DNA from 2 places in the Vibrio sp. JC009 genome. Region 2 is predicted to be linked to the other one. Evidence: predicted binding sites of a transcription regulator. Region 2 holds the regulator's gene; the other holds the start of a gene.
What was found. Region 2 encodes CRP, which controls carbon source genes, mostly activating them, when cyclic AMP is high. Its sites were predicted from a motif close to TGTGANNNNNNTCACA; they were not measured.
Positions count from the first base shown of each region.

Region 1: the regulator CRP is predicted to act here: its motif matches at 1,074-1,089, upstream of L3Q72_RS02280 (CTP synthase).

Region 1 is NZ_CP092106.1:462,587-466,832, forward strand. It holds gene mazG (nucleoside triphosphate pyrophosphohydrolase) at 128-937, shown strand; gene L3Q72_RS02280 (CTP synthase) at 1,174-2,817, shown strand; gene eno (phosphopyruvate hydratase) at 2,894-4,192, shown strand.
Region 2 is NZ_CP092106.1:254,053-258,298, forward strand. It holds gene L3Q72_RS01200 (DUF4160 domain-containing protein) at 104-367, shown strand; gene L3Q72_RS01205 (transcriptional regulator) at 367-882, shown strand; gene L3Q72_RS01210 (DNA-3-methyladenine glycosylase I) at 1,180-1,863, opposite strand; gene crp (cAMP-activated global transcriptional regulator CRP) at 2,215-2,847, opposite strand; gene L3Q72_RS01220 (phosphoribulokinase) at 3,092-3,961, opposite strand; gene L3Q72_RS01225 (YheU family protein) at 3,993-4,205, opposite strand; gene L3Q72_RS01230 (hydrolase) at 4,221-4,246, opposite strand, start outside.

The sequences.
Region 1 (4,246 bases), 210 kb from region 2:
CAGACCGTCTTTGCCATGGATGGCAAAGCCGAGCCCCAGGGAAGGGTTTATGCGTGTCTGTGTTCGATACCTGCACACCTGCCGGATATCACCAAACGTAACCACACCATACAAGAGTTAGATAACAATGAGTCAGCCAATAGACCAGCTGTTAGAACTAATGACCACCCTAAGAGATCCGCAGAAAGGATGTCCCTGGGATCTAAAGCAAACCTTCGACACCATAGTCCCTCACACCATTGAAGAAACCTATGAAGTGGTCGATGCCATCCATAACCGTGACTGGGAAAACCTCAGAGAAGAGCTGGGTGATCTGCTGTTTCAGATCATCTTCTACAGCCAGATGGCACAGGAAGAAGGCCACTTTAAATTCGAAGAGGTGGTAGAAACCGTCAACGAAAAACTGATTCGCCGCCACCCTCACGTCTTCTCCGATTCAGAGTTTGACACCGACGAAGAGATAAACGCCAACTGGGAACTGGAAAAGGCAAAAGAAAAAGCCGAAAAGGGAAAAACAGAAGAAAGCATTCTGGATGCGATCCCTAACTCTCTGCCAGCCCTGTCCAAAGCCAACAAGATCCAGAAAAAATGCGCCAAATACGGTTTTGACTGGAAAACCCTTGGCCCGGTAGTTGATAAAGTCCGGGAAGAAATCGACGAAGTGGTCGATGAAGCCCATCAGGTTACCCCGGATGAAGAACGGGTAGAGGAAGAGTTGGGCGATCTGCTGTTTGCTACCGTAAACCTGGTCAGGCATCTGGGCAAAGATCCGGAAGTTGCTCTTAATAAAGCCAATATTAAGTTTAGTAAGCGGTTTAAAGGGGTTGAAGCGATTGTTCGGGGGGAAGGGAAGGAGCTTACGGATTATAGTTTGGAAGAGCTGGATGGGTTTTGGGAGGAAGTTAAAAGGGCCCTGGGAACGGACTCCGTCCTATAGGCCCTGGGAGGGGGTATCTTCCCAGAGCCCAGCAGGGCGAAGCCCGAACCCAGGGCCCAGGGCCTGAGAGTGCATAACCCGAACGTAGTACCGTTAGTTGTTGATTTGATTTGAAGCAAAAAATAAAAAACACGTCTGTGATAAGTTTCACGTTGTGGTGGTAAAGGGCTTCTGGTATATTTACGTCCCGTCCAGAAAGTACTCATTTCCCTCATTCAACCAATTTCAGGTTAAACATGACGACAAATTACATTTTTGTTACTGGCGGGGTTGTATCCTCACTAGGTAAAGGTATTGCAGCAGCATCTCTAGCAGCGATCTTGGAAGCTCGTGGTCTTAAAGTGACCATGATGAAACTTGATCCGTACATCAACGTTGACCCGGGTACAATGAGCCCGACTCAGCACGGTGAAGTATTTGTAACAGAAGATGGCGCTGAAACTGACCTTGACCTTGGTCACTACGAGCGATTCATTCGCACCAAGATGACCAAGCGTAACAACTTCACTGCTGGTCGTGTATACGCAGACGTACTTCGTAAAGAGCGTCGCGGTGACTATCTTGGTGCCACCATTCAGGTTATTCCACATATCACTAACGCAATCAAAGACCGCGTAATTGCAGGTTCTGAAGGCCATGATGTGGCGATTGTAGAAGTTGGTGGTACGGTTGGTGATATCGAATCACTACCATTTATGGAAGCTATTCGTCAGCTTGCTGTAGAGCTGGGCCGTGAGCGTGCTATGTTTATGCACCTGACTCTGGTTCCTTACCTTGCTGCTGCTGGTGAAGTGAAAACTAAGCCGACTCAGCACTCTGTTAAAGAGCTACTGTCTATCGGTATTCAGCCTGACATTCTTGTTTGTCGTAGCGATCGCATGATCCCTGCAAACGAGCGTAAGAAGATCGCACTTTTCTGTAATGTGCAGGAAAGAGCTGTAATCTCAATGAAAGACGTTGACTCTATCTATAAGATCCCTCAACTTGTTAAATCTCAAGGTCTGGATGATCTGGTTTGTGAACGTTTTGGCATTAAGGCTCCTGAAGCAGACCTTTCAGAGTGGGAACAGGTAATCTACGAAGAAGCTAACCCAACTGGTGAAGTGGTTATCGGTATGGTTGGTAAATATATCCAGCTTCCGGATGCTTATAAGTCGGTGAACGAAGCGTTAAAACACGCAGGCTTGAAAAATCGCCTGAACGTCACCATTAAGTACGTAGATTCAGAAGACGTTGAGTCAAGAGGCGAAGAAGTCCTTGAAGGCCTTGACGCAATCCTTGTACCGGGCGGTTTTGGTGACCGTGGTGTAGAAGGTAAGATTCGCGCTGCGCAGTACGCACGTGAAAACAATGTGCCTTACCTTGGCATTTGTCTGGGTATGCAGGTTGCGCTTATCGAGTACGCTCGTAACGTAGCTGGCCTTGAAGGTGCACATTCAACAGAATTTAACAAAGAGACCAAGTACCCTGTGGTAGGCTTGATCACCGAATGGGTTGACGGCGAAGGTAAAGTTGAAGAACGTACCGAGCTGTCAGACCTTGGTGGTACTATGCGTCTTGGTTCGCAGCTATGTCACCTTGAGAAAGGCACGCTGGCACACGAACTATACGGTAATGCGAAGATCCATGAGCGTCATCGCCACCGTTATGAAGTTAACAACAACCTTCGTCCACAAATCGAAAAAGCGGGTCTGAAAGTGTCTGGCCTGTCATCGGATAAGAAGCTTGTTGAGGTAATTGAGAACCCGGCACACCCTTGGTTTGTTGCGGCTCAGTTCCACCCTGAATTTACCTCGACTCCGCGCGATGGCCACCCGCTGTTCGCTGGATTCGTAAAAGCTGCTGGTGAATATCAGCGCGGTGAATTAGAAAGTAAGTAAGGATACGGGCGGTTGATTTTGTTGTTCAACCGTTCATTAGTTATGACATTTAATATAGAAACGAGAGGAAACATTAATGTCTAAGATCGTTAAAGTTCTAGGTCGTGAAATCATCGACTCACGTGGTAACCCAACTGTAGAAGCTGAAGTACACCTAGAAGGCGGTTTCGTAGGTATGGCTGCTGCTCCATCTGGCGCATCTACTGGTTCTCGCGAAGCTCTTGAGCTACGTGACGGTGACAAAGCACGTTTCCTAGGAAAAGGTGTTCTTAAGGCAGTTGAAGCTGTAAACGGCCCAATCGCTGAAGCACTAGTTGGTAAGGACGCAAAAGCTCAAGCTGAACTAGATCAGATCATGATCGACCTAGACGGCACTGACAACAAAGCTAACTTCGGCGCAAACGCAATCCTAGCTGTATCTCTAGCTGCTGCTAAAGCTGCTGCTGCTGTTAAAGGCATGCCTCTATACGAGCACATCGCTGAACTAAACGGCACTCCAGGTCAGTTCTCTATGCCTCTACCAATGATGAACATCATCAACGGTGGTGAGCACGCTGATAACAACGTTGATATCCAGGAATTCATGATCCAGCCTGTTGGCGCTGCGACTCTGAAAGAAGGTCTGCGTATCGGTGCTGAAGTATTCCACAACCTTGCTAAAGTTCTTAAAGGCAAAGGCATGAGCACTGCAGTTGGTGACGAAGGTGGTTTCGCTCCTAACCTTGAGTCTAACGCTGCTGCACTAGCTGCAATCAAAGAAGCTGTTGAGCTAGCTGGCTACGAGCTGGGTAAAGACGTTACTCTAGCTATGGACTGTGCTGCTTCCGAGTTCTTCGACAAAGAAGCTGGTAACTACAACATGAAGGGTGAAGGTAAAGTATTCACTTCTGAAGAGTTCAACCACTACCTAGCTGGTCTAGTTGAAGATTACCCAATCGTATCTATCGAAGACGGTCTTGACGAGTCTGACTGGGATGGTTTCGCACACCAGACTAAACTACTTGGCGACAAGATCCAGCTTGTTGGTGACGACCTGTTCGTAACTAACACTAAGATCCTTGCTGAAGGTATCGAGAAAGGCATTGCTAACTCTATCCTTATCAAGTTCAACCAGATCGGTTCTCTAACTGAAACTCTAGCTGCAATCAAGATGGCTAAAGACGCTGGTTACACTGCTGTTATCTCTCACCGTTCTGGTGAAACTGAAGACGCAACTATCGCTGACCTAGCGGTAGGTACTGCTGCAGGCCAAATCAAGACTGGTTCTATGAGCCGTTCTGACCGTGTTGCTAAGTACAACCAGCTAATCCGTATCGAAGAAGCTCTAGGTGCTAAAGCTCCTTACAACGGTCTTAAAGAAGTTAAAGGTCAATAATCCGTAGGATTATCCGACTCTTAAGTCTTTGATAAAACGCCTCCGGTTTCGGGG
Region 2 (4,246 bases):
CTTATTTGTTTCGAAGAGCCTTTGATTTTAGCGCTTGTCAGATATGCAGAATGGTTTGAGTTTGTATCCTTTTGGATACGTGCTATCCTGTTTAGAAAGAGTAATGCCGGAAATACTGAAAAGGCTGTTAGGACTTAAGTTCCAGATGAGATATGAGGATAATGACTTTCATAACCGTCCTCATATTCATGTTTCTTTTGGTGAGTATGAAGCCTCAATTGCCATCGATGATATCGAAGTACTTGCGGGTTTCCTGCCTCCTAAAAAGAGGAAGTTGGCAGAATTTTATATTGATAAGCACCGGGACGAGTTATTGCTGGCATGGGACGGAGCGGTAATCGGACAAGGTATCGGGAGGATCAATTAATGCTTAAAATCGTAGATCTTGACTGGTTGTCCGGCTATCTGCTGGAGCTCGAGTTTAGTGATGGCTTTAAAGGTATTGTTGATCTGGAAGAGGTTTTTAATTCTGAACCATATAAGCAGATCCAGGATTTTAGCGCCTTTTCACTTGAAGGTACTTATCTTGACTGGGATGGAGTGGAGCTTTCCGCAAACATTCTTCGAAAAATGGCAGCTGGTAAGGGGCACTACACAGATAGGCCATGTGTCAGCGCCAGCAATATGGAAGACGTGTTAAAACAAGCAGCCTGGGATGCGATAGTTTCCAACCGCCCGGATATTTTTCAGGCCGCAATTAAAGGTTTTGTCGAAGAGTATGGGATTCAGAAAATCCAGCAACACACAAACCTGAAGAGTAGGCCAAGCATCTACAAGGCATTATCTTCGAACAAGTCTCCAAAACTGGATACGCTCATCCAGTTAGGCCATGCTGCATTCGAGTTAGAATTTGAGAGTCGAGAAATTAGTCAGAAAGGCTAGAACCTTTTATTTTGATAGCTGATAGCCTGACTCTTATACACAAGTTTAAGGAGCCAAAGAATGCTCCTCCCCTTAGCATCAAAAGGACGGATTTTCGAAGAAGTAACATCGAAGGGGAGGCGGGGAGGGGTTGCTTCTCATGGGGTTAAGTTTTGGTTGTTTAACCATGCATGGCATAACCAACCCCCTCTAACTCCCCCTTCTATTAGCTTTATCAACCAATTAGGCTTTTCAATTAAGGGGGAGAACCGTTCTCTGTTCACTTTAATATTTGTGTATAAGAGTCAGGCTGATAGCTCAAACCACCCGATTATCCCCACAACTAAACGCAATAGTCTGGCTAATCTCAGTAAGCGAACGGCCGGACTCCTGTTGCCACTGTGCAAAGGCTTTGTTTGCTGCATTCAGTGCTCGCTTCGTCCCTCTTCCTGAATCAATTATCCCGATATTGCGCAGATGAGATTCAACATCGGATGAAAGTATAAAAGTATCGACTCCCAGAGTTCTTAAAGCGTATGGACCTGTGTTTCCGCCCAGACGGGCTCCATTCTTTTTCAGGTACTCCCAAAGCCCGGTAATCTCCTCTTTCGGCCAGTTTGCCACCATCTGACCAAATGAATCATGTTGAATGGAAGCGCTATGGATCATATGGGCATTGGCCGGGATGGACATTACTTTGGTCAGGTGGCGTATGATAGCCGGGTTCTGTGCTTTGGTTTCCCACTGTTCATCCGACAGCATAAGTAATGATTCGATCTTAAACCCGAAAAATGCCTCTTCAAAGTCAGGCCACTTTTTGCGGACCACACTCCATGAGATACCCGACTGAAACACTTTCATGGTAAAAGCCGAAAGCCAGCGATCGTTGGATATGGCTGCCAGTTCTTCACTGCTGAGTGGCTTGCTGAGCAATTCCTCAAGGCGCTTTTCTCCCCCTTTACGCTCGGCAGCTCTTTGGTAAATTGATTCGAATTTTTCCATTGTTTTTTACTGGATTTTTTCTTTGTAATTGGCTTAGGTTAGCTTAAATAGCTTTTGGTCACCAGTAGCCCATACTTGCTTAAAGCTAATTGTTCAGTAAAAAGATGCACATTTCTTGCTGTCTCCCACTGCCGTCATCTCGGAATTGCAAAGCAATATCCGAGATCTACTTTCTGGGTGTTGTAGAGTCAGAGGTTTCTTCTGCCCTACTACGCGCTGACAGTAGATTCCGGATAGAAGCTTCGCAACTTCCGGAATGACCCAGTGGTAAGGGGTAAGGGTAGTAAGTAAAAGGTATAAAAAAAGCGCAGCCCGTGAGCTGCGCTTTTTACAAACTGTTTCGCTAAAGAATTAACGAGTACCGTAAACCACGATAGTTTTACCGTGTGCAGAAATCAGATTCTGTTCTTCCAGCATCTTCAGGATACGGCCAACGGTTTCACGTGAACAGCCAACAATCTGACCAATCTCCTGACGGGTGATCTTGATCTGCATGCCGTCCGGGTGAGTCATTGCATCCGGTTGCTTAGCCAGGTTCAGAAGTGTTTGTGCGATACGGCCTGTAACGTCAAGGAACGCAAGGTCACCAACTTTCTGGCTGGTTACCTGAAGGCGGCTTGCCATTTGAGCTGACAGACGCATCAGAATGTCTGGGTTTACCTGAATTAGCTGACGGAATTTCTTAAATGAAATTTCTGCTACTTCACATGGAGATTTAGCGCGAACCCATGCTGTACGCTCCTGGTCTTCTTCGAAAAGACCCAGTTCACCAATAAAGTCACCCTGGTTCAGATAAGAAAGAATCATTTCCTTACCTTCTTCATCCTTGATTAGGACAGCCACAGAGCCTTTTACAATGTAATACAGAGTTTCAGCCTTTTCACCAGCATGAATCAGAGTACTCTTTGATGGGTACTTATGAATATGACAGTGTGAAAGAAACCACTCTAGTGTTGGATCGGTTTGAGGTTTACCTAGAACCATAATTATCTCACTTTATCTGCAGGGCCTGCTGCTCAGCAGCTTTCCTTTGCTGCTAAGCCACTCAATTAGGTGGTTTAGCATAGGATTTCTCTTTGAAAGCTGCAAGCAACTTATAATTCGATTAAGAATATTATCTCTTTTTGCAATCGATTTCTTGATTTTGATCGCTTTAAAAACGCGATTTTTTACGCAAATTCGTGCACATGATCACGGACTTGGAAAAAATGTGACAAATGTTAACATTTTAACCGATTTTACCGGTTTCTATCAGTTGGGCAAGCATAGGACGTATGATCAGTTCCATGGCAAAACTCATTTTACCCCCCGGTACCACAAGCGTATTGTGGCGTGACATAAAAGAACCGTCGAGCATGGCCAGAAGGTACGGGTAATCAACATTTTTCATACCTCTTAACCTAATTACAACAAAACTTTCATCCAGACTCGGAATTGCTTTGGCATCCAAAGGGTTAGAGGTATCCACTGTGGGGACCCGTTGAAAGTTAATATGAGTGCGGGAAAACTGAGGGGTAATGTAATTCAGGTAGTCATCCATGGAGCGGACAATGGAGTCCATCACTGCTTCCCGTGAATGTCCTCTGTCACGCGTATCGCGGATAAATTTCTGTATCCACTCCAGGTTCACTATCGGCACCATGCCTATCAGCATATCCACATGCTGGGAGACGTTAATATCTCCGTCTCTTACGCCACCATGTAAACCCTCATAAAACAGAACATCTGTGTTCTCCGGCAGATCCTGCCAGGGGGTGAAAGTGCCGGGCATCTGGTTATAGGGAACCGCTTCGTCAAAGGAGTGCAGATAGCGACGGATTTGACCTGTGCCTTCATCTCCGTACTTTCTGAAGAACTGCTCGAGAGCAGCAAAATCATTGGCTTCCGGGCCGAAATAGCTGATGTGTTTTCCCTGCTCTTTGGCTTTGCGGATAGCCACATCCATTTCTGGCCGGGTGTATCGGTGGAAACTGTCACCTTCCACCCAGGCAGCTTTTACGTCCATCATATTGAACATTTTTCTGAAGGCTTCAGAGGTGGTGGATGTACCGGCTCCCGATGAACCTGTTACTGCTATGATGGGATGTTTTGCTGACATGACATTCCTTGTCCTGGATTGGTTTAATTACTTATAACTCGCGTCTTAACTTTATATCTACGGTCTCGTGCAGTTCTGAATAGAGAATGACGGCCTCTCCGGATTTTATCAGCTCTCTGACCTGATCGGCTTTATCTTCCAGTGACACTTCCACTTCACCGTAATCGGTTCCTTCACGGAGAATAAATTCTTTAATCAGATTTTCCAGTGTCTCCGGGTTTATCTGTTCCCAAGGGATAATCATAGTCGCTTTCTCACATTACTGCTTAATATGTTGATAGTAGG